DNA from 2 places in the Roseisolibacter agri genome. Region 1 is predicted to be linked to the other one. Evidence: riboswitches for the same ligand, from Rfam matches in the RefSeq annotation. Region 1 holds a riboswitch; the other holds the start of a gene.
What was found. Region 1 has a riboswitch for S-adenosylmethionine ahead of rosag_RS06265 (homoserine O-acetyltransferase family protein). Riboswitches for the same ligand answer to the same signal wherever they lie in the genome.
Positions count from the first base shown of each region.

Region 1 (11,557 bases):
CGCGTCGATGGCCCGCCAGGAGCGCGCCGCCGCCTTCATCTGGCACAACATGCCGCTCGGCCAGCCGCGCTCGCTGACCCCCGAGCAGGCGTACGACGTCGCCGCCTACGTCAACGCGCACCCGCGCCCCGACTCGCCCGGCAAGGCCGACGACTGGTCGAACGGCGGCGCGCCCGCCGACGTCCCGTACGCGCTGCGCTCGGGGCACGCGGGCTTCCGCCCGCCGCCGCTCCTCCCGCGCACGGGCGCCGACGCCATCGTGCCCGTGCCACCGCGCGCACCCGCCGCGCGGCGCTGACCGTCCGATGGCGTGGGCGCCTAGTGCGTGTGCGCAAACGTCACGGCATGAGGGAGACCCGTCATCGCTCCGCGGTGCTCCGGGCGCGGCGAGAGGCCGCGCGGCGCCGGCGACGGGTCGCGACGCCAGCGACGGCCGCCAGACCCGTAGCCAGGAGCGCCCAGGTGCCGGGCTCGGGCACGACGGCCGAGGCCACGAGCACGAGTGAGGCGTTGTCCACGACGATCCCGCTCTGGCCGAACCGGTCCGCACCCGCGGGGGTGAAGTCTTCGACGCCGAAACGCACCACCGTGCTCGGACCCGTCGCCGTGAACGCGCGCGTCACGACGCAGGGCGTGAGCACGAGACAGTCGAAGGTGGTGCGCTGCTCGCCGGCCTCGAGGAAGAAGACGAACGGCGCCCCCGGCGCCTTCGTCCCGGTGGTGATCGAGGCGAGGTAGCTCGCGCCGGGCAGGGTTGCGGCCGTCTGCGACAGCGACGCCACACCAGGCCCCGTACCCGGCGTGCCGAACAGGGCACATGTCACACCGAGCGGGCAGCCGGTCGTGGCCGCGACGATATAGCCCGGCGATGCGAAGACCGTGTACCCGGCGAGGCCGCTGTCGAAGCCGCCGTTGACCAGCAGGTTGGGCCCAGTCTGCCCGACGACGGGACGCGGAAGGAGGGCGACGGCGAGGGCGGCGGCTGCTGCGAGGTGGCGGACACGCACGAGTACCTCCGGATGCGGAGTGAGCCTGCCAAAGGCCGAGGCGATGCCCGCCGCAAGAACTACGCGTGCGAAGCGCGGGGAGCGTTGGGGGCGCCGAGCGCTCTCCCGGGAGCGGCGCGGGATCGACCGAGGTCCGAGCGCCGGGCGCAGCACCGAGCACCGAGCAGGCGCCACCTGGCGCACACGCCCTAGCCGCCGGCGGCCAGCGCGCGCGAGGCGGGGAAGCCGACCGACTGGCGCACCCGCCACGCCTGCGCGAGGTGCCGCTGCTGGTGCGCGAGCAGCATCTCGAAGGCCTCGCCCAGCCGCAGCGTCAGCACCCGCGACAGCGGCGACTCGATGCGCAGCGCGCGCAGGTCGGTGCCGTGCGCATCCTCGATCAGCGCGCGCAGCTCGCGTTGCTGCGCCAGCAGCCGCGGGCACGCGTCCAGCCGGCCCGGCGGCGGCACGAACGGCCCGCGCGCCCGCACCGCACGCCCGTGCGGCCCCGCCGCCCGCACGAACAGCCGCCCGAACCAGGTCGGCGCCCAGCGCGCGTCGTCCAGCGCAGCGTCGCGCGTCGCGGTCGCCAGCACGGCGCGGATCCGCGGATGATAGACGACGCCCGTCGCGATCAGGTGCTCCAGGCAGTCGGCCACGCTCCACCGCTCCGGGCTCGGGCGCCATAGCAGCCGCGCCGCGTCGAGGTCGGCCACCACGCGCACCGCCTCGGCCGCGTTGGCGTCGGCCAGCGCGGCCAGTCGGGCCAGGTGCTCGCGGTTGGTGGACGGCGGGGACACGGGCGCACGATCGACGGTCGCACCGCCGCGCGCCAGGGGCCGCCGGCGTCCGCCGGTGCGGCGCGCGTCAGAACGCGACCATCACGAACTCCGGCGCCACGTCCAGGTAGACCTGCCCCACGGTCTCCAGGCGCGCCTCGCCGAGGAAGCCGTGGTGCCGCACCGTCTGCGCGTCGCGCAGGCAGCGCTCCAGCCGGCTCCCCGCGTAGATCCCGGCCGTGCCGCCCATGCGGTGCATGAGGTCCGTCACCCGCGCCGCGGTCTGCACGGCGTGCGTGCCGGCGAGCATCAGGTCGGCCCTGTGGCGGAGCGTGGCGGGCTCGCCGGCGAGCGCGCGCCGCCACGCGGTCGCCAGCGCGTCGTGGAAGAGTAGCCGCGCCGCGCGCCACTGCGCCTCGCCGTCGGCCAGCGCGGCCTGCACGGTGGCGCGATGCCGCAGCGTCCGCGACGCGCCGAGCGGCGTCTTGCGGTGCGCGAGCTCGGCCAGCGCGTCGAGGGCGCCGCGCGCGATCGCGAGCGCGACGGGCACGATGAACACGCTCACCGACGTCGGCGCCGGCAGGCGGTACAGCGGCCCGTCGAACGGCGCGCGGAGGGCGACCTCCGGCGACAGCACGTAGCTGCGCGCCGTGGGCACGAAGACGTCCTCGGCCGACACGTGGGCGCTGTCCGTCCCGCGCATGCCGAGCGAGTGCCAGGTGTCGGGGATCTGGACCTCGCGCGTGCGCATCACGAGCGCGACGACCTGCGGCCCGTCGGCGGTCATGCGCGGCTGCTCGCCGTCGAACACGACGCCGGTCATCATCACCCACGGCGCGTCGTGGATGCCGCTCGCGAGCGGGCCGCGCCCCGTGAGCCGGTAGCCGCCGGGCACCGCGACGGCGCGGTGCGGCGGGCTGAACGACGCCGCCAGCACGAGGTCGGGCCCGTCCGCGAACAGCTCGGTCACGCCGGCGTCGGAGAAGCGCGACGTCCACCACGCGCCGGTGTTGCCGGCCTGCAGCGCCCACGCGGCCGCGCTGTCGTAGCCGGCGAGGATCTCCGCGGCGTGCGCGACGCTCACGGGGTCCGCCTCGAGCCCGCCGAGCGCGCGCGGCGTGAACAGGCGGAAGAGCCCCGCGTCGCGCAGCGCGTCGAGCACGGGGCGCGCGAGGCGCCGGTCGCGCTCCGCGTCGTCGGCGTGCGCGCGCACGATCTCCTCGATGGAGCGCGCGCGCGCGAGCAGCGACTCGTCGACCGCGGGGGGCGCGTCGAGGGCGGCGGTGTAGGCGGACGGCGCGCCCGCCGCCGTCGGCTGCTGGGAGGTCGTCATGGCGGATCCTCCGTGCGGGATGTCGGCATGTCACGCGCGAAGCCCCCACGTTCGGGCGCGCCGTGCGGCGAGACAAGCTGAGCGTCCGCGCACCGGACCCCTCCCGCTGTTGGGGGGATGCGGATGCTCCGGATCGGAACGGATCATTTGGATCGCTCCGCGTGGCGGCGACGTCCGATGCGCCAGTGCGGAGCGATCCGAATGATCCGTCGTGATCCGAAGCATCCGCATTCCTCCAAAGAGAAAAGAGGTCCGGCGCGCCGCCGCTTGACGCGGGCCGCCGGAAGCGGATATGCTCCGACCACAATCGAAACCGTGGTGATTTGCCGCCTATTGCCGCCACGTTAAACAAGGAGCTAAAACGCGAGCGCCCGGCGGCCACTCTGTGATCGCCGGGCTCTGTCGTTGCGGGACCAGCCACGGGACTCTCCCGGGTCCCGTGCGTCTCGCCCGGCGGCGTCTCGCGGGCCGTGCGCCCGCCGCACCGACAGACGCCATGACGACCCCCGCCCGCCGCACCCTCCCGCGCGATCCCGCCGCGCTCCCGCCGCGCGTGCGCGCCACGCACCTCCACGAGACCTTCGCGCTCGAGTGCGGCGCCGTCCTCGAGGACGTGCGGCAGGCCTTCGTGCTCGACGGCACCGTCAACGCCGCGCGCGACAACGTCATCCTCGTCCTCCACGCCCTCACGGGGTCGGCCGAGGCGGCGCACCCGGAGCACGGGTGGTGGCGGGAGGTGATCGGGCCGGGCCGCGCCATCGACACGACGCGGTTCGCCGTCCTCGCCCCGAACCTCCTCGGCTCCTGCTACGGCACGACGGGCCCCGCCACGGACTGGCGCGTCGTGCCGGGCACCTGGGACGGCGACGGCTTCCCGCCCGTGACGACGCGCGACATGGCGCGCCTCGCGGGCCGCCTGCTCGACGCGCTGCACGTCCGCGAGCTGGCCGCCGTCGTCGGCGGGTCGCTGGGCGGGATGGTCGCGCAGGAATGGCTGCTGCTGCACCCCGGCCGCGCGCGCGCCGCGGTCGTGCTGGCCGCCCCCGACGCCCACACGGCCCAGGCCATCGCCTGGAACCACACCCAGCGCGAGGCGCTCCGGCTGGGCGCCACGGCCGGCGATCCGGACGCGGGGATCGCCCTCGCCCGCGCGATCGCCATGCTCAGCTTCCGCACCGAGGCCTCCCTCGGCGACCGCTTCGGCCGCGCCCCGGCGGAGGATGGCGACGGGTCGCCCTTCGCGGTGCAGCGCTGGCTGGAGCACCACGGCGCGGCGCTCGCCGCCCGCTTCGACGCGGCGACCTACCGCACGCTGCTGGACGCGATGGACGCGCACGACGTGGCCCGCGGCCGTGGCGACCGCGACGCCGTCCTCGCGCGGCTGGGGGCCGCCACCGACCGCCTGTTCGCCGTCGGCGTGCCGGGGGACCTGCTCTACTCCGACGCCGTGGTCGAGGCGTGGGGGCGCGCGGCCGGCGCCGCCCTGCGCACCATCCGCTCCCCGCACGGCCACGACGCCTTCCTCCTGGAGCCCGCGCAGGTGGGCGCGGTGCTGCGCGACGCGCTGGACCAGCCGGCGCGGGTTGTGTCGTTCCACCCATGCCCGCCGGCGCCCGCGGCCGTATCCTCCATCCCGATCGCCCGTCGCCGCCCGTCGCTGCGCGCCGTCGTCTAGGAGCGTGTCGCGCGCGCCGGCGGCCCGCCCCGTCGCCCCGCCACCGCTCAGGACCGCTCCGGCCATGAAGCGCATACTCGTCGTCGAGGACAACGCCGATCTCGCCGGCGGCCTGCAACGCAACCTGGAGCACGAGGGGCACCGCGTCTCCGTCGCCGGCACCGCCGACGCCGCGCTCGCGCTCGCGCTGCGCGACGCGCCCGACCTCGTGGTGCTCGATCTGGGCCTCCCCGACCGCGACGGCTACCACGTGCTGGAGCAGCTGCGCGAGCGCGGCTGCCAAAGCCCCGTGCTGATCCTCAGCGCGCGCGGGCTCGAGTCCGACAAGGTGCGCGGCTTCCGCCTGGGCGCCGACGACTACGTCACCAAGCCGTTCGGCGTCGTCGAGCTGATGGCGCGCATCGGCGCGCACCTGCGCCGCGCGTCGGCGGCGGAGAAGCCGGCCGGCGACGGCACGCTGAGCGACGACGCGCTGCGCGACCGCTTCGCGCTCACCGACCGCGAGATCCAGGTCGCGCGCCTGCTCGCCCTCGGCGCCTCCAACGCGGAGATCGGCGAGGCGCTCGGCATCGCGGCGATGACGGCCCGCAACCACACCGAGCGCGTGCTGCTGAAGCTCGGCGCCTCGACGCGCGCGCGCGTGGGCGCGATGCTGCGCGGCCAGGTGCCCTGGTCTGCCGTATGAGGGCCGCGTGACCGCCTGGTGGCGCGCGCTGCGCGCGCGCGGCTGGCGCTCGCTCGTCGTCACGGGCGCGCTGTTCGGCACGATGCTCATCTCCGTGGCCGGCGCGTGGGCCGTGCGCGAGGCGTGGATCGAGCACCAGCACTCCGTCGAGACGGCGCTCGACGAGTACGCGCGCTACGCGGCGCGCGCGTTCGCGGAGCAGGTGACCGAGTCCGGGATCCTGCTGCGCTCGCAGGTCAACGCGGTGACGAGCCTCCCCGCCGACGTCCACCCGCTGACGCTCGCCGAGTACGCGGCGGCGGCGGGCGCGGTGCTCGACGGGCGGCTGGGGAAGGAGCGCGATCCGGGGCGCGGCTACTTCCGCCTCGACCTGCGCACCGGCCGGTACGAGGCCCTGGGCGCGGCCGCGGACATCCCGCGCATGCGCGACACGCTGCCGCACCTCGCGCGCGACCACGCGAAGCGGCACGACACGTACTACGCCGTCGTCTTCTCGAACGTGCGCGCGCCGGGGAACGTCATCACGGTGACGACCGCGTCGCAGCGCAACCGCGACGGGTCGCAGGTGGCGGTGTTCGGCTACCTGACGTCGCGCAGCGTGCTCGTACGCACGCTGCCCGGCACCGTGCCGCGCCGCGCGTCGATGCTGCTGCCGCCGTCGCAGGTCGGCACGCGCTGGGTCTACGGCGCCGACACGATCCCCGACACGCTGGTCGCGCTGCAGCGCATCGACGAGGACGGCACGGAGGTGTTCCACACGCCGCAGCGCTACACGTCGGACGCGCGCGGCGAGTTCGTGTTCCGCGGGCTCACGAGCACCAAGACGGTCGCGACGCTGCACCCCGACCTGGTGCGCGAGCTGCGCGCGGAGTACCTGCACCCCGAGCGCCAGCGGCTGCAGCTGGTGCTGCCCGTGCTCGCGCTGCTGCTCGCCGGCGCGGGCACGCTGCACCTGAGACGCGAGCGCGAGCTGCAGCAGGCGCGGCGCGACTTCGTGGCCAGCGTGTCGCACGAGCTGCGCACGCCGCTGGCGCAGATCCGCATGTTCAGCGAGACGCTGCAGCTGCGCCGCGAGCGCGACGACGAGGAGCGCATGCGCTGGCTCGGCGTCATCGGCCGCGAGGCGCGCCGCCTGGGCGACCTGGTCGAGAACATCCTCCTCTTCTCGCACATCGACGCCGCGCGCGTGCGCCTGGAGCCCGAGCGCACCGACATCGGCGAGCTGGTGGAGGAGGTGGTCGAGGCCTACGTGCCGGTGGCCGAGCAGCGGCAGATGCGCCTCGTGGCGGACGCGCCGTCGCGCATCTACGCGCTCGTGGACCCGCGCGCGCTGCGGCAGGTGGTCGTGAACCTGCTCGACAACGCGCTCAAGTACGGGCCGTCGGGCCAGACGGTGTCGCTCGAGGTCGAGCGGTGCACGCTCCCCGAGGGGCCGTGCGTGCGGCTGTTCGTGAGCGACCAGGGGCCGGGCGTGCCGCGCGCCGACCGCGCGCGGCTCTGGCAGCCGTTCGTGCGGCTGGGCGGCGCGGGCCACAACGCGGGCGGCAGCGGCATCGGGTTGAGCGTGGTGCGCAGCCTGGTCGAGCAGCACGGCGGCACGGTGGCCGTCGAGGACGCGCCCGGCGGCGGCGCGCGCTTCGTCGTCGTGATCCCGCTCGGCGCCGGCATGCCCACGCCCGCGACGACGGCCGAGATGCGCGCGGCCGTGGCGCCGAACCGCGCAGCGGAGCAGACGCACGTCCCGTCGTGACGGCGCGCGTCACGCCGGCGGCGGGTTCATGTCGTACACCAGCTGCTTGTCGAGCACCGTCGACTCGGTGCCGCCCGACAGCAGCACGCCCGGGCGGTCGTGGTGGCCGCGGAAGCCGCTCTGCGCGTCGCGGAGGTAGTGCGCGACCTCGTGCGCGAGCGTGACGGCGAACCGGTCCGCGCCGTCCGTCACCGGGATCTGCGAGTCGTCCACGACGACCGCCGCGCCCTCCTCGTAGAACATCGTACCCGCGACCTCGCTCTTCTGGCTCTTCCAGCCGTTGCCGAGGAAGAAGACCGTGAGGTCCGCCGACGGATGCTTCTTCCCGACGATGTGGCGCAGGAAGGCCTCGTCGTCGATCGGATGACCCAGATGCTGGTCCACGCGCGCCCAGTCGGCGTCGACCACGTCGAAGGTGACGTTGAGCTGCGGGCCGTAGACCCAGTTCAGCATGTTCGACAGCCGCCGGCGGTCGTACGGCGTCCAGCGCGACAGCGTGATCATCGCGCCCGATGCGTCGCGGTGCTGCACGAAGCGGAACGCGACGGTGACCATCTTCTGCGGCACCACTGCCACGTGCAGCTCGGCCGTCACGCCGCGGCGCGTGGCCCGGATGCGCGACTGCGAGCGCACCTTCCCGCGCACGGACAGCAGGTGCGCCAGTCCGCCGTAGGTCGCCGCCGCGTGCATCGCCCCCGCGAAGCCGCGCGCGGACTCCTCGGCCACGAGCCCCCAGGCCATGAACTGGTCCTGCAGCACGTGCGCGTAGCGCGAGTAGTCCGTGCGCGTCACCGCGCGCACGTCCAGCTTCGTGGCGTCGAACTTCAGGTTCTCGACGCGCGCGTCGTGCAGCAGGAGGAAGCTCGACCGCCCCTCCCCGACGACGAGGAAGTTGCGGAGCGGATCGAAGCCGGTGGCGCTCTGCAGGGCGGTGAACCGGGGCATGACGGACCTCCAGGTCGGCGCGGTCCCCACTATGGGAGGTTCCGGCGTCGCCGTCCAGAGTCGCCGCTGCCTACGTCGTGGTGTCGCGCAGCAGCGCCGCGACGTCGTCCATCCCGCGCTCCGTCGCCAGCTCCGCGGCGGTGAGCCCGCGCTCGTCGCGGACGGAGAGGTCGGCGCCGTGCCGCACGAGCAGCGTCGCGATCTCGCGCGCGACCGCCTCGTCGTCGGGGAGGTACATGAGCGGCGTCTCGTGCTCGCCCGCGCTGCGCGCGAGCGACGGGTCCTCCTCCAGCACCGCGCGCAGCCGCGCGACCTGCCCGAGCGCGACGAGGCTCCACACGTCGCGGCTCACGGGCGCGAGGCGCGCCGCGGCGGCCGAGTAGCCGCCCCACACCGCGAACCAGAGCGGCGTCGCGCCCCACTGGCGCTCGCGCGGGTCCACCTCCGCGCCGTGCGCCAGCAGCACGTCGATGGCGCGCACGGCGTCGTTGCCGGCGGCGGCGTGCAGCGCGCGTTCGCCGCTGCGCGGATGCTCGACCTCCGGCGACGTGCCCATCGCCAGCAGCGCCTCGACGACGTCGGCGCGATCGCGGCGCGCCGCCGCGTGCAGCGCGCGTGGATGCAGCGCCCATTCGGGGTTCTGCGCCAGCATCGTCCGCATCGCGCCGCGGTCCAGGCGGAAGCACGCCTCGACCCACGCGTCCTCGCCGGTCGGCGGCGCGGTGGCGGCCGTGTCGCCGGGCGTCGCGCCGTGGCGGCGCAGCAGGTTGGTCATCTCCGACAGCCCGCGTCGCTCGGCCTCCAGCAGCAGCGGGCGCCACTTCAGGCGCGGATGCACGGGCGTGGTCGCGTTCGGGCTCGCGCCGTGCGCCAGCATCCACGTCGCGAGGCCGGGGAGGTTCGCGGTGACGGCGGCGTGCAGCAGGTAGTACGCGCCGTGCCCGTAGCCGCCCATGTCGAGCATGCGCCACTCGGGATTGTCCCAGTCGGCGCCGCGCCCCTGCCGCACGGAGATCTCGTGCATCAGGTCGAGCAGCCACACGTCGTCGTCCGACAGCGGGCGGCGCGAGTCGTGGTTGCCGAAGACGTTGTAGAGCACCTGCACGTCGTACGGCGACGCGCCGCGCTCCATCAGCAGCCGCGCCAGCTCGCGCGCGCGCGGGTGCGGCGCCGCGCGCTCCTCGCCGCGGCCGAGCGTGAGCGTGAGCGCGGTGTAGTGGATGGACGCGTTGCCGCCTTCCGCGTACGCGTTCGGATCGGCGCCGTGGTCGAGCAGCAGGCGCGCGATCTCGATGGCGTGATCGGCGGACGGCGCGTGCGGCAGCCGGGCGGCGCACAGGTAGAGCAGCGGCGGCCAGTGGCGCACGCCCGCGCGCCGGTTGGCGAGCGCGGGATCGGCGTCGAGGCGTCGCGCGACCTCGGCGACCTCGCCGCAGACGACGGCCGTCAGCAGGTCGTGCCGCGCGATCCCCGGATGGCGGCGCAGGAGGCGATCGGCCGCGTGGTACGCCATCGCGCGCCGCGGGCCGCCGACGCGCCAGTCGGGCGTCGCGGCGCGCAGGAAGGCGGCGACGTGCGTCGCGCTGTCCACGGGTGTCCGCGGGTATCCGCCGCTCAGCGCCCCGGCCCGAACACCGCGCCGTGCGGCAGCGCGCGCACGACGCCGAGTCCGGGCACGGAGACGCGCGAGAGGTCGATGACGGGGAGCGACGCGTCGGCGGCGAGCGCGCCGGTGCCGCGGTCGAGCGTCACCAGGTGCAGGCGCGCGTCGGTGGGCGTGGCGCCGCCGTCCATCACCAGCCGCGTGCCCGAGGCGTCGGCGGCCAGCCAGTGCGGGTACGTCGCGCCGTCGAACGCGAGGCGCGCGACCTCGCGCGGGTGCGCCGGGTCCTGCACGTCGAGCGTCACCAGCGCGCGCTGCACGGGGACCGTCTGCACCCACCAGCGGCCGACGCGCGCGGGCACGGCGCAGTCGGCGCCCGGGAACGCGTGCACGAACTCCAGCCGCGGCACACGCGCGTCGAGGCCCGTGAGCCGGTACATGCCGCACGTGAAGGTGCCCAGCATGACGGTGCGTCCGTCGTCGAGCAGGCGCGGCTCGCCGGGGTAGCGGTGGTGCACGCTGTCGTGCGCGATCGACGCGCCCGTGTTCGGCGTCTCGCCGTCGCCGGGCGTGTGGCCCGCGTGCGCGGGCGCCGGCGGCAGCGCGAGCGTGTGCAGCAGCGCGAGGTCCGACAGGCGCCACACCTGCACGTGCACGCCGACGTCGGACGTCATGCTGGTGCTGGTGGTGACGACGCGGTCGAGCGCGGGCACGACCTCGAGGCTGTACGGCAGCAGCGCCGTGGAGTCGACGCCCGGCGCGGCGGCGCTGGCCCAGCGCAGGGGCGTGCCGTTGCGGCGCAGCTCCGCGATCCCGCCGGGCGCGCCGCCGGCGACGCGCGTCTGGAAGGTCGCCAGCACGCGGTCGTCGGCGAGCCGCACGAACGAGTGCGGGTCGGCGAGCGGGCCGGCCGTCGTGAAGCTCCCGAGGAGTCGCGGCATGCCGGGCGTGCGCAGGTCGAAGCGGTGCGTGCGTCCGGTGCCGAAGTCGTTGGCGAAGAGGAGGCCGTCGCTCGCCAGCGCGTGCTCGGTGTGGTGCGCGTGGCGGCCGCCGGTGTCGGCGAGGATCGCGTCGGTCACCTGGCCACGCGTGGGCGAGGCGGGGCGCAGGTCGACCGTGAGGAGGACGACGCCGCGCCGACGTGGCGGCGTGGTGTCGCGCCGGGCCGCGCGCGTCGCGCGCACGGTGCGCGCGGTGTCGGTCGCCGTCGCCCACACGTACAGCCACTCCGTCCGGCGCGCGGCCGGCGCCTGGGCGGCGGCGGATGGCGCGAGCGTCGCGAGCGTCACGAGCGCGAGCAGCGTGCGGACGGTGGGGCGTCGCATCGGCGGGCGGACGGATGGTGGCTCGGCGCCGGCGCGCCGCCCCCGACGATGTGGCCGCCGGCCGTCCTCGGCAAGCGTGCGGGTCGATGCCGGCGGGCCGGACCCGAACAGCGAACGGCCTTGACAGGATTCGACGGATTCAACGGACAACAGCCGGATTACGCTCCGCGTGGTGCATGGGCCGTCGCCGCCACACGAGACGTAATCCGGCTGTTGTCCGTTCAATCCGTTGTAATCCTGTCCAATGCAGTCCGGGCCCGGTGCGCCGACGCGTCCGGACGCACTACCGCGTGCCACCCGCAGTGCGCGCCGCCTCCACGAGGAAGGGCACGAGCCCGCGCGGATACGGCGCGGTGACGTTCACCTGGATCGCCGCGGCGACCTTCAGGTCCGGGAAGTAGAGCAGCTCCGTCGCGTAGCCCGGGAAGAAGCCCGAGTGGCCCCACGCCGGACCGAGCGCGGTGGGCCGCGTCATG
Region 1 is NZ_BRXS01000002.1:298,610-310,166, forward strand. Features, by position in the region: gene rosag_RS06245 (c-type cytochrome) at 1-298, shown strand, start outside; gene rosag_RS06250 (PEP-CTERM sorting domain-containing protein) at 360-1,007, opposite strand; gene rosag_RS06255 (DinB family protein) at 1,196-1,786, opposite strand; gene rosag_RS06260 (acyl-CoA dehydrogenase family protein) at 1,854-3,098, opposite strand; SAM riboswitch at 3,404-3,479, shown strand; gene rosag_RS06265 (homoserine O-acetyltransferase family protein) at 3,595-4,773, shown strand; gene rosag_RS06270 (response regulator) at 4,838-5,458, shown strand; gene rosag_RS06275 (sensor histidine kinase) at 5,466-7,208, shown strand; gene rosag_RS06280 (hypothetical protein) at 7,218-8,153, opposite strand; gene rosag_RS06285 (ankyrin repeat domain-containing protein) at 8,224-9,744, opposite strand; gene rosag_RS06290 (hypothetical protein) at 9,768-11,081, opposite strand; gene rosag_RS06295 (serine hydrolase domain-containing protein) at 11,365-11,557, opposite strand, start outside.

Region 2 (11,557 bases), on a different contig from region 1:
CTGGGGCTCGCCGCTGTCGTTCGGCGCGTCGCTGGCGGGGCTGCTCTACGGCCGCGACGAGGGCTTCTACTACCGCACCTTCGGCGCGGAGCTGGGCGGCACGCGCGCCCAGCTGCTGGGCGGCAGCCCGGTGAGCTGGCGCCTGTTCGCGGAGCGCCAGCGCGGCGCGGCGCGCGAGCTGAAGCAGTCGATCACGGGCGCGGACTACATCGAGAACATCGCGGCGGCGCAGGCGAACGTGGTCGGCGCGGGCGCGGAGTCGAACCGCACCTGGGGCAGCGATCCGTCGGGGTGGCGCTTCTTCGTGCGCGGGCGCAGCGAGGCCGCGTGGGTGGACCGCAGCGGCGCCGACAGCGTGGTCGACGGGCTGGCCGCGGGCTACGGCCGCGCGCTGCTGGACGCGACGCTGTCGCGCGGCTTCGGCCGGTTCGCGGGGGCGCTGACGGGCGCCGCGGGCGGCATCGTGGGCGACGCCACGCCGCAGCGCCTGTTCTACGCGGGCGGCTACCAGACGGTGCGCGGCCAGTTCGCGCGCCCCGACAGCGCGGGCTACGTCGGCAACGCGTTCTGGATGGCGCGCTCGGAGCTCGGCTTCAACACGACGAGCGCACGCCCGGTGGTCTTCTTCGATCTGGGCTGGGCGGGCGACCGGCGCGACGTCGGGCACCCCGGCCGCCCGCTCAGCGGCTACGGCGCGGGGATCTCGTTCATGGACGGGCTGATCCGCGCGGACCTCTCGCGCGGCCTCTGGCCGCAGAAGCGGATGCGGTTCGACCTGGCGGTGGAGGCGAGGTTCTGAGTCGCGCATGGGCGCGCCGGACCCTGAACTGCGTTTGCAAGGATAAGATCGGACAGGATCTGATAACGACGGATGGCACCGCGTGGTGGCGAGGAACGTCGCCCGATGCGGAGCCCTCCGTCGTTATCAGATCTTCTCAGACGTTCATCCTTGCTGCCGTTGCCGTTCGGGTCCGGCGTGCGGTGCACGCGTCGGCGAATCGGGGACTACGGATGCTTCGGATGAGACGGATGCCGCGGATCGCTCCGCGTCGCGGCGACGCGCCGTGCGCTACAGGGAGCGATCCGAACGATCCGTTCCGATCCGGAGCATCCGCACCCCCTCCAACGGCACCATCTCCGCAGAGCGCCGGCGTGTCCCGAGCGGCCTTTCACGCAGTACAGGGCACGCAGCTCTCACGTCCCGGCCGAGCTCGGAAGCGCCGCATTCGGGAGCCTCGTGTACAATCTCAGTGCTTGACTTTTAGACCGTCATCGACGAGTCTGAGAGTCATGCCGCGCCCCGCCAGCCACCGGTGTCACATGTGCCACTGGCACCACATGCCCATGATGGGCCATGGGGCGGACGGCGCGTTTGTGCACTCGGACGGCTGATCGGGCGAACGCTCCCGGCGCCATCTCCGCACCGCCCCGGTCCCGCCAACGGACCGGGGCGGTTCTCGTTTCCTGCCCCCACGGCCATGACCATCGCGATCTTCCACGAGCACCCCGACTGGTTCCGCCCGCTGTTCGCGGAGCTGGAGCGCCGCGGCATCCCGTTCGAGCGGATCGACGCGGCCGCGCACCGCTACGACCCGTCCGAGACGAGCGTGCCCTGGTCGCTCGTGTTCAACCGCGCGTCGCCGTCGGCGTACCTGCGCGAGGCCCGGCAGACGACGTTCCACACGCTGCACTGGCTGCGGCACCTGGAGCGCCTCGGCGTCCCGGTGGTGAACGGGAGCCAGGCGTACGGCCTGGAGCTGTCGAAGGCGACGCAGCTCGACCTGATGACGGAGCTCGGCGTGCCCTTCCCGAAGTCGCGCGTCATCAACCACCCGAGCCAGGCCGTCGCCGCCGCGCGCGGGCTGCGCTACCCGGTGCTCGTGAAGGCGAACGTCGGCGGGAGCGGCGCGGGGATCGTCGGCTTCAACTCGGAGGCCGAGCTGGCGGCGGCCGCCGACGCGGGGCTGCTGGACCTGGGCGTCGACGGGACGGCGCTGGTGCAGGAGCAGGCGCCGCTGCGCGACGGGCGCATCACGCGCGTCGAGACGCTGGGCGGCGAGTACCTGTACGCGATCCACGTTTATCCGGCCGACACGGGCTTCAACCTCTGCCCGGCCGACGCCTGCCAGACCGGCGACGGCGTGGAGCTGTCGCGCAACGCCTGCGCGCTGGACGCGCCGAAGAACGGCCTGCGCGTCGAGCGCGCCGATCCGCCGCGCGAGATCATCGAGGCGATCGAGCGCATCTCGCGCGCGACCAACCTCGACGTCGGCGGGATCGAGTTCCTGGTCGACGACCGCGACGGGCAGTGGTACGTGTACGACATCAACGCGCTGTCGAACTTCGTGGCGGACGCGGTGAACGTCGTCGGCTTCGATCCGTTCGTGAAGCTGGTCGACTACCTCGAGGCGCGGCTGGCCGGCGCGGCCGAGCCGGCGGAGGTCGCGGCATGAGGTACGGCTACTGGATGCCCGTCTTCGGCGGCTGGCTGCGCAACGTCGAGGACGAGGGCATGCAGGCGAGCTGGGACTACGTGAAGCGCCTCGCGCAGCGCTCCGAGCAGCTCGGCTACGACCTGTCGCTGGTCGCGGAGCTGTTCCTCAACGACATCAAGGGGATCGAGGCCGACTCGCTGGAGGCGTGGACCGCCGCCGCGGCGCTGGCCGCGGTCACGCAGCGGCTGGAGCTGATGGTCGCGGTGCGGCCGACCTTCCACCCGCCGGCGATCCTCGCCAAGCAGGCGGCGACGCTGGACCAGATCAGCGGCGGGCGCCTGTCGCTGAACGTCGTCAGCAGCTGGTGGAAGGACGAGGCGCGCCGCTACGGCGTGCAGTTCGACGAGCACGACGACCGCTACGCGCGCACGAGCGAGTGGCTGGACGTCCTCGACGGCGCGTGGCGCGAGAACGGCTTCTCGTACGGCGGCAAGTACTACCGCGCCGAGGAGACCGTGCTGTCGCCCAAGCCGCTCGCGCTGCCTGGGCGCCCGCGGCCCACGCTGTACGCGGGCGGCGAGAGCGAGGCGGCGAAGTCGCTCATCGCGGCCAAGTGCGACGCGTACGTGATGCACGGCGATCCGGTGGACGTCATCGCCGCGCGCGTGGCCGACCTCCGCGCGCGCCGCGAGGCGCTCGGCCTGCCGCCGCTCAAGTTCGGGATGGCGGCGTACGCGATCGTGCGCGGCACCGAGACCGAGGCGAAGCGCGAGCTGGCGCGCATCACGACCGTGCGCCCCGACTCGCCGGGCTTCGCCAACTTCGGCGACTGGACGACGAACACGCAGCTGGAGCGCCCGCTGGCGCTGCAGGACTACTCGGTCTCCAACCGCGGCCTGCGCGCGGGCTTCGTGGGCACGGCGGAGCAGGTGGCCGACCGCGTGCGCGCCTACCAGGCGGTGGGCGTGGACCTGCTGCTGCTGCAGAGCAGCCCGCAGCTGGAGGAGATGGAGCGGTTCGCGGCGGAGGTGATGCCGCTCGTGGGCTCCGACGTGCGGGCGGCCGCCTGAACCAAAAGGGCTGCGGACTGCGGCCTGCGGATCGGACCTCGGGACGCCCCGTCGTTCAAATCCGCAGCCCGCAGTCCGCAGCTCTTGACGCGAGGAGCCATCCCGGCGAGAGTCCGAGCACAACCGAAGTCGTGGTGATTTGCCGCCTATTGCCGCCACGCTAAACAACGAGCTAAAACGCGAGCGCCCGGCGGCCACGTGTATCTGCGTGCCCGCCGGGCGCTCCTGTTTGCGAGGAATCCATGTCCGACGGCGCCCCGAAGCGTCTGCTGCACCCCGAGACGCTCGCCATCCGCACGCAGGCCCCGCGCACGCCCGAGCGCGAGCACTCGGTGCCGCTCTTCCTGACGTCGAGCTTCACGTTCGACAGCGCCGAGCAGGCGCGCGCGCTGTTCATGGACGAGATCCCGGGCAACATCTACTCCCGGTACTCGAACCCGAACACCGACGAGTTCGTGCGCAAGATCGCGCAGCTCGAGGGCGCGGAGGACGGCCTCGCGTTCGCCAGCGGGATGGCGGCGGTGTTCGCGTCGCTGGCCGCGCTGCTGCGCGCCGGCGACCACGTGATCGCGTCGCGCGCGCTGTTCGGCTCCACGCACCAGCTGCTGACACAGCTCCTGCCGCGCTGGGGCATCACGGCGACCTACGTCGATCCCGCCGCGCCGGCCGAGGCGTGGGAGGCCGCCGTCACGCCGACGACGAAGCTGGTGTTCGTCGAGACGCCGTCGAACCCGGGGCTCGACCTCGTGGACCTCGAGTGGCTCGGCGGCTTCTGTCGCGCGCGCGGGCTGACGTTCGTCGTCGACAACTGCTTCACGACGCCGATCCTCCAGCAGCCGGTGCGCTTCGGCGCGGACCTCGTCGTCCACTCGGCCACGAAGTTCATCGACGGGCAGGGGCGCACGCTCGGCGGCGTCGCGGTGGGCTCGGCGCGGCTGATCGCGGAGCTGCGCTGGTTCGCGCGGCACACGGGGCCCGCGCTCGCGCCGTTCAACGCGTGGGTGCTGTCGAAGAGCGTCGAGACGCTGGCGCTGCGCATGGAGCGGCACTGCGCGAACGCGCTCGCGCTGGCGACGCACTTCGACGGGCACGCCGAGCTGGAGTCGGTGCGCTACCCGTTCCTGCCCAGCCATCCGCAGCACGACCTGGCGCGCCGGCAGATGTCCGCGGGCGGCGGAATCGTGGTGCTGGTGGTGCAGGGTGGGCTGGAGCGCGCGCGCCGCTTCCTGGACGCGCTGCAGCTGCTCACGCACAGCCCCAACCTCGGCGACACGCGCACGATCGTCACGCACCCCACGTCGACGACGCACTCGAAGCTGAGCGAGGCGGAGCGGCAGGCGCTGAGCATCGTGCCGGGGCTGGTGCGCATCTCGGTCGGGCTGGAGCACGTGGACGACGTCATCGCCGACATCGAGCAGGCGCTCGCCGCCTCGGCCGCGCCGGCGCTTCGGGAGTCGCGGGTCGAGGCGCGGATCGAAGTCGGCGCCTGAGCCGAGCGTCGTCGCGCCGAGCCCCTCTGGCTTGTGGGGGATTCGGATGCTCCGGATCTGAACGGATCATGCGGATCGCTCCGTGGAGCACGACGCTCCCTGCGCCGGCGTGGAGCGGTCCAGAGCATCCGCTCTGATCCGAAGCATCCGTATCCTCTCCAATGGGCCAGTGGCCCTGGCGCGAGGGTGGGCGGTTTACCTTTGGGGGAAACACCAGCCCCACGTGTCATGCGCCGCACCCTCTGCAAGTCCAAGATCCACCGCGCCACCCTCACCGGCGCGGACCTGCACTACGAGGGCAGCCTCACCGTCGACCGCGACCTCATGGACGCCGCCGACATGCTCGCCTTCGAGAAGGTGCAGGTCGTCAACGTCAACACCGGCGCGCGGCTGGAGACGTACGTCATCGAGGGTGAGCGCGGCAGCGGCACGATCCAGCTCAACGGCGCGGCCGCGCGGCTCGGCATGCCGGGCGACCTCGTGATCGTCATCAGCTACGGCGAGTACGAGGACCACGAGCTGAAGGACTTCGCGCCGAAGATCGTCTTCGTCGACGCGAAGAACCGTCGATGCGCACCGCACGACGGGAAGGAGCTGGAAGAGGGGCGGCACGAGGCGTGACCACGCCCGACGCGTCGGACGACGCCCGCCACGCGCGGCTGGCCGAGAGCTGGGAGGCCAACGCCGACGCGTGGACGAGCGCGGTGCGGGAGGGCGCGATCGCCAGTCGCCGCGCGGGGACCGATGCGGCCATCGTCGCCGCGTGCGCCGCGGCCGTGCCCACGCTCGCCGGCGCCGCGGTGCTCGACGTCGGCTGCGGCGAGGGGTGGCTGGCGCGCGCGCTCGCGGCGAAGGGCGCACGGGTGCTCGGCGTGGACGCGAGCGCGCCGCTGATCGAACGGGCGCGTGCCGCGCAGCCGCCGGCCGATGCACCGGCGCCCGCCTACGCGGTCGCGAGCTACGAGGCGATGGCCGCCGACCTGGCGCTCGCGCGGGGCCCGTTCGACGTGATCGCGGTCAACTTCGCCCTGCTCGGCGATCCCGTAGCGCCGGCGCTGGCCGCGTGCGCGGCGCGGCTCGCGCCCGGCGGGCGCGTCGTCGTGCAGACCGTGCATCCGTGGGTCGCGGCCGGCGACGGTCCATACGAGCCCGGATGGCGCGAGGAGACGTTCGCCGCGTTCGCCGTGCCGTTCCCGAGCACGATGCCGTGGTACTTCCGCACGATGGCCGGCTGGCTCGACGCGCTGCGCGATGCCGGCCTGCGGCTGGAGCGCGTGCACGAGCCGCTGCACCCCGAGACGCGCCGGCCGTTGTCGCTCGTGCTGGCGGCCGGCCGCGACTGACCGTTCGGAAGGCGTTCGCGCACGGTCCGTGTGACTGGCGCGCGCGCGGGGAGGTCCGCACGTTCGGCGCATCCGCGTGCGCATGCCTCTGCGTCCAGCTGCGCGGACGCGCGTCGGTCGTCCGTCCTCTCTCCCCGTCGACCCATGTCTCTCCGCCCGGAGCTCCGGGTGGCTGCGCTGGTGGCGCTCGCCGTCCCCGCGGCCGCTCGCGCGCAGCTCACCATCACCGGCCGCGTCACCGACGATGGTGGCCGTCCCGTCGCCGGCGCCCAGGTGGGCGTGCCCGGCACCGCCATCGGCGTGCTCGCCGGCGACGACGGCTCCTATCGCCTGGTCGTGCGCGACCCGCGCGGGCCGACCGCGCTCCTCGTCCGCTACGTCGGCTATCGCCCCGGCCGCGCCACCATCGCGCAGACGTCCGGCACCGCGACGCAGGACTTCGCCCTCGTGCGCGACGTGCTGCAGCTGTCGCAGATCGTCACCACCGGCACGCGCACCGAGACCGAGCGCGCGCAGCTCGGCGCGACGCTCGCCACCGTGCAGGGCGAGCAGCTGGCCAGCGCGGCCACGCCGCAGCTCGACGTCGCGCTCTCGGGCAAGGTCGCCGGCGCGCTCGTGCAGCAGAACTCGGGCACGCCCGGCGGCGGCACGAGCGTGCGCATCCGCGGCCTCTCGACCATCAGCCGCAGCGCGGAGCCGCTCTACATCGTCGACGGCGTGATCGTCGACAACTCGTCGCGGCAGCTCGTGGACCTCGGCGGCTACACGACGAACCGCCTCGCGGACCTCGACCCGAACGACATCGAGCGCGTCGAGATCGTGAAGGGCGCCGCCGCGGCCGCGCTCTACGGCTCGCGCGCCAACGACGGCGTGGTGCAGATCTTCACCAAGCGCGGGCGCTCCGGCGCGCTGCGCACGACGTTCCGCCAGACGTACGGCACCGACGAGGTCGAGCACTTCGTCGACGTGAACCGGGCGCCGGTGAACCTCGCCGGCCAGCCGGTGACGCGCTACGACTACCAGAACGACATCTTCCGCACCGCGCGCTCGTACAACACCTCGCTCAACCTCTCGGGCGGCGACGACCGCACGCAGTTCTACCTCGCCGGCTCGCTGCAGGACCAGCAGGGCGTCATCCGCGCCACCGACTACCGGCGCCAGAACGTGCGCCTGAACCTCGACCGGCAGCTCAACCCCTGGCTCAAGCTCAACACGAGCACGAGCTACATCACGAGCAACTCGGACCTCACGCCCAACGGCGGCATCGTCGCGCAGTACGGCGTGCTCACGAACTTCCTGTTCATGAGCAACGACCGGAACCTCTATCCCGACGCGGTCACCGGTCAGTACCCGCTCGGCCAGTCGGCGGCGAACCCGCTGGACGTGATCGCCAACTGGAAGGCGCCGCAGGCGGTGAACCGCTACGTGGGCGGGCTGCAGCTGCAGGCGACGCCGCGCAGCGACGTCACGGTGGACTACCGCTTCGGCTACGACGCCTACACCGAGAACGCGTCGATCTTCATCCCGCGCGGCACCACCGCGATCGCGTTCCCGACGGGCGTCGCCACCGACGCGAACAACCGCGCGCGGCTGCTGAACTCCGACCTCGACGTGAGCTGGCGCGCGCGCCCCGCGACGTGGCTGCAGGTGACGCCGAGCGTGGGCATGAACTGGCAGCAGCAGCGCTTCGACGTGCTCGTGAGCCGCGCCGAGGACCTGGTGCCGTCCACCGGGACGCTGCAGGGGAGCCGGCAGTTCGCCACGCAGGCCCGCGACGACCGCCGCACGCTCGGCTTCTACGGGCAGGCGCAGGTGGGCGTGAGCGAGCTGCTGTTCGTGACCGCCGCGCTGCGCTCCGACGCCTCCAGCGCGTTCGGCGCCGACGAGCGCACGCAGTACTTCCCCAAGCTCGGCGCGTCGTTCGACGTGTCGGGGACGCAGTGGTGGAAGGACCTCGCGGGCAGCGCGGTGAGCCGCCTGCGCCTGCGCGCCGCCTTCGGCTACTCGGGCGGCCAGCCGGCCGAGAGCTTCGCGCGCTTCTCCAACTACGTCTTCGAGCCCGCCGGCACCGTGTCCGGCATCGCCAACAGCACGACGCTCGGCAACGAGGGGCTGAAGCCGGAGCGGCAGCAGGAGCTGGAGCTCGGCGCCGACGTGGAGCTGCTGCGCGGCCGCCTGGGCGTCGAGGCGACGTGGTTCGACAAGACGACGTCGGACCTGATCCTGCCGCGCGCGGTGCGTCCGTCCACCGGCTTCCAGGACCAGCTCGCGAACGTCGGCGAGCTGCGGAACCGCGGTCTGGAGCTGCTCGTGCGCACGGTGAACCTCGACGGGCCGCGCCTCGGCTGGAACACGAGCCTGACGCTGACGACGAGCGATCCGGAGGTGACGCGGCTGTCGACCGGCGGCGCGTTCTTCATCCCGGGCAGCTTCAACATCATCCGCGTCGCGACCGAGCCTGGCGACGGGAGCGCGCCGGGCCACTTCTTCGGCACGACGTACGTGCGCAACGCCGAGGGGCAGATCCTCGACGCGGCGGGCCGGCCGATCGAGGACGCGAGCGGCCGCATCGTCGGCATCCCGGCGATCGGGCCGCGCCAGGTGATCGGCAACCCGAACCCGAAGGCGTTCTTCTCGCTCGCCAACGACTTCACGGTCGGGAAGCGCCTCACGTTCCGCGCGCAGCTGGACGGCGTGCGCGGCGTGGACGTGTTCAACTTCGACCGCCGCCTGCTGGAGACGCCCGCGTTCGGCTCGGGCGCCGAGTACGCGCGCGAGCTGACGGGCGAGGTGCCGCGCGGCTACTTCGCGGCGCGGCGCGGCATCTTCGAGGAGTACGTCGAGAAGGGCGACTTCGTGAAGCTGCGCGAGCTGTCGGTGAGCTACACGCTGGGCGCGGGGCTGCTGCGCCGCGTGGGCGCGCGCAGCGCGCAGGGCGCGACGCTGACGCTGGCCGGCCGCAACCTGAAGACGTGGACCGACTACACCGGGTGGGACCCGGAGACGAACGCCGGCGCGCAGAGCACGCTCGTGCGCGGCTTCGCCTTCGCCACCACGCCCATCCCGCGCAACGTGACGGCCGCCGTCACGGTGAACTTCTGAGGCGCCCCGCCATGACGACGCACATCAGGACGCACATCAGATCTCTCGCCGCGGCCGCGCTGGCGCTCCTGCTCGCCGGCTGCGCGCTCGACGTCACGAATCCCAACGCGGCGCCCGAGCAGGTGGCCGTCACGACGCCCGCCGGCGTGCGCGCGATCGCCGTCGGGATGCAGGGCCGCTACGGCAACGCGCTCGAGCACGCGGTGTGGGTGCCCGGCCTGGTGGCCGGCGAGCTGGGGACGCTCACCAACTCGCAGTCGCAGCACCGCGAGTTCCAGCGCTTCCCCAACGCGGCGCTCAACACGCCGCGCATCGAGTCCACGAACCTCGACCTGCTAGCCTTCTGGTCGCGGCAGTACGCCACCATCCGCGCGGCCGACGACGTGCTCGCCGGGCTGGCGCAGGTCGCGCTGACGCCGGGCACGGAGTCGGGCATGACCGCGCTGGCCAAGACGCTGAAGGCGGCGAGCCTCGGTACACTCGCCGAGGCGTGGCAGCAGGTGATCCTCGAGCCGTCGCAGGAGACGCCGACGTTCGCGGACCGCACCGCGACGCTGGCGCGCGTGCTGGAGCTGCTGGCGAGCGCGCGCGCGGACCTCGCCGCGCAGGCGCCGTCGACGGAGTTCACGAGCACGATCCTGATGCCGGGGATCGACCTGCCGAACACGATCCGCGCGTTCCAGGCGCGCTGGGCGCTGGCGGCGGGGCAGTACGAGCAGGCGCTGACGTTCGCCAACGAGGTGCCGGCGACGGCGACCTCGGAGTACCGCTACTCGACGGTGGACGCGAACCCCATCTGGGGCGCCATCACGTCGAACCGCTACTTCGGCGCGGTGCAGACGCTGCGCACGGGCGCGGAGGCGGGCGACGCGCGCGTCACGCGCCTCTTCGGCGCCACGCCGATCGACTCGCTCGGCGGCACGCGCACGCTGGGGGTGCTGATCTACCGCACGTCGGCCGACGCGTACCCGCTGTTCACGCAGGACGAGCTGTCGCTGATCCGCGCGGAGGCGCACGCGCGGCAGGGGCGGCTGCCGCAGGCGATCACGGAGCTGAACCGCGTGCGCACCGCGGCCGGCCTCGCGGCGCGCACGGCCGGGGACCTCGCGACGCAGCAGGCGGTGCTCGACGAGATCCTGCGGCAGCGCCGGCTGTCGCTCTTCCTCAGCGGGCTCGCGTGGGCGGACCTGCGCCGCTTCGGCCGCACGGCGGACGCGCGCGTGGCGTGGCTGCCCTATCCGGAGCAGGAGCGGGCGTCGAACCCGAACACGCCGGCGAATCCCTGACGGCGCCGCGGACTGCGGGCTGCGGACTGCGGATCTCGAACCCGTGACCCGTTGGTGCTCCCTTCAGGGGTCATCCCGAGCGCAGCGAGGGATCCATGGTGCGTGACGCGTGGCATGCAGCGGCGCACCGGTTCCTGAACGACGAACGGCGTTGGCAAGGATGAAGATCTGAACAAATCTGATAACGACGGATGGCTCCGAGTGGGTGCGAGATCGGTCGCACTCCACCGGAGCCATCCGTCGTTATCAGATCTTCTCGGACTTTCATCCCTAGCTGCAGTTGCCGCTTGGGTCTGGCGCGCCGGAGCGTCCCGGGCTCAGGATCCGCAGCCCGCAGTCCGCAGCCTCACTGAATGATCTGCTCCCCCAGCCGCACCGTGTACGTCTGCCGCCCGCCGGTGCGGCGGATCACCTGCACGCGCACGGTGCCGCCCGGGCCGACCGCGCGCAGCACGCGCCGCATGTCGCCGCTCTGCTCGATGGCGGTGTCGTTGATGCGCGTGATGATGTCGCCCGGGCGCAGGCCCACGCGGAACGCGTCCGTGTCCTCGTCCATCTGGTAGATCAGCACCCCTTCGCGCACGGGAAGGCCGAGCTGCTGCGCGAGCGGCGGCGTGACGTCCACCGGCACCACGCCGAGCACCGCGCGGCGCACGCGGCCGGTCGCGATGAGCTGCTCGGCGATGTTGCGCGCGAGGTTGATCGGGATCGCGAAGCCGAGCCCCGTCGCACTGGGGATGATCGCGGTGTTGATGCCGATCACGCGCCCCTGCGAGTCGAGCAGCGGCCCGCCCGAGTTGCCCGGGTTGATGGCGGCGTCGGTCTGGATGA
Region 2 is NZ_BRXS01000005.1:10,840-22,396, forward strand. Features, by position in the region: gene rosag_RS15630 (ShlB/FhaC/HecB family protein) at 1-799, shown strand, start outside; gene rosag_RS15635 (ATP-grasp domain-containing protein) at 1,479-2,453, shown strand; gene rosag_RS15640 (LLM class flavin-dependent oxidoreductase) at 2,450-3,505, shown strand; SAM riboswitch at 3,627-3,702, shown strand; gene rosag_RS15645 (trans-sulfuration enzyme family protein) at 3,748-4,995, shown strand; gene panD (aspartate 1-decarboxylase) at 5,224-5,616, shown strand; gene rosag_RS15655 (class I SAM-dependent methyltransferase) at 5,613-6,338, shown strand; gene rosag_RS15660 (TonB-dependent receptor plug domain-containing protein) at 6,483-9,440, shown strand; gene rosag_RS15665 (RagB/SusD family nutrient uptake outer membrane protein) at 9,452-10,726, shown strand; gene rosag_RS15670 (S1C family serine protease) at 11,073-11,557, opposite strand, start outside.
Region 2: another riboswitch for S-adenosylmethionine. It lies ahead of rosag_RS15645 (trans-sulfuration enzyme family protein); the one in region 1 lies ahead of rosag_RS06265 (homoserine O-acetyltransferase family protein).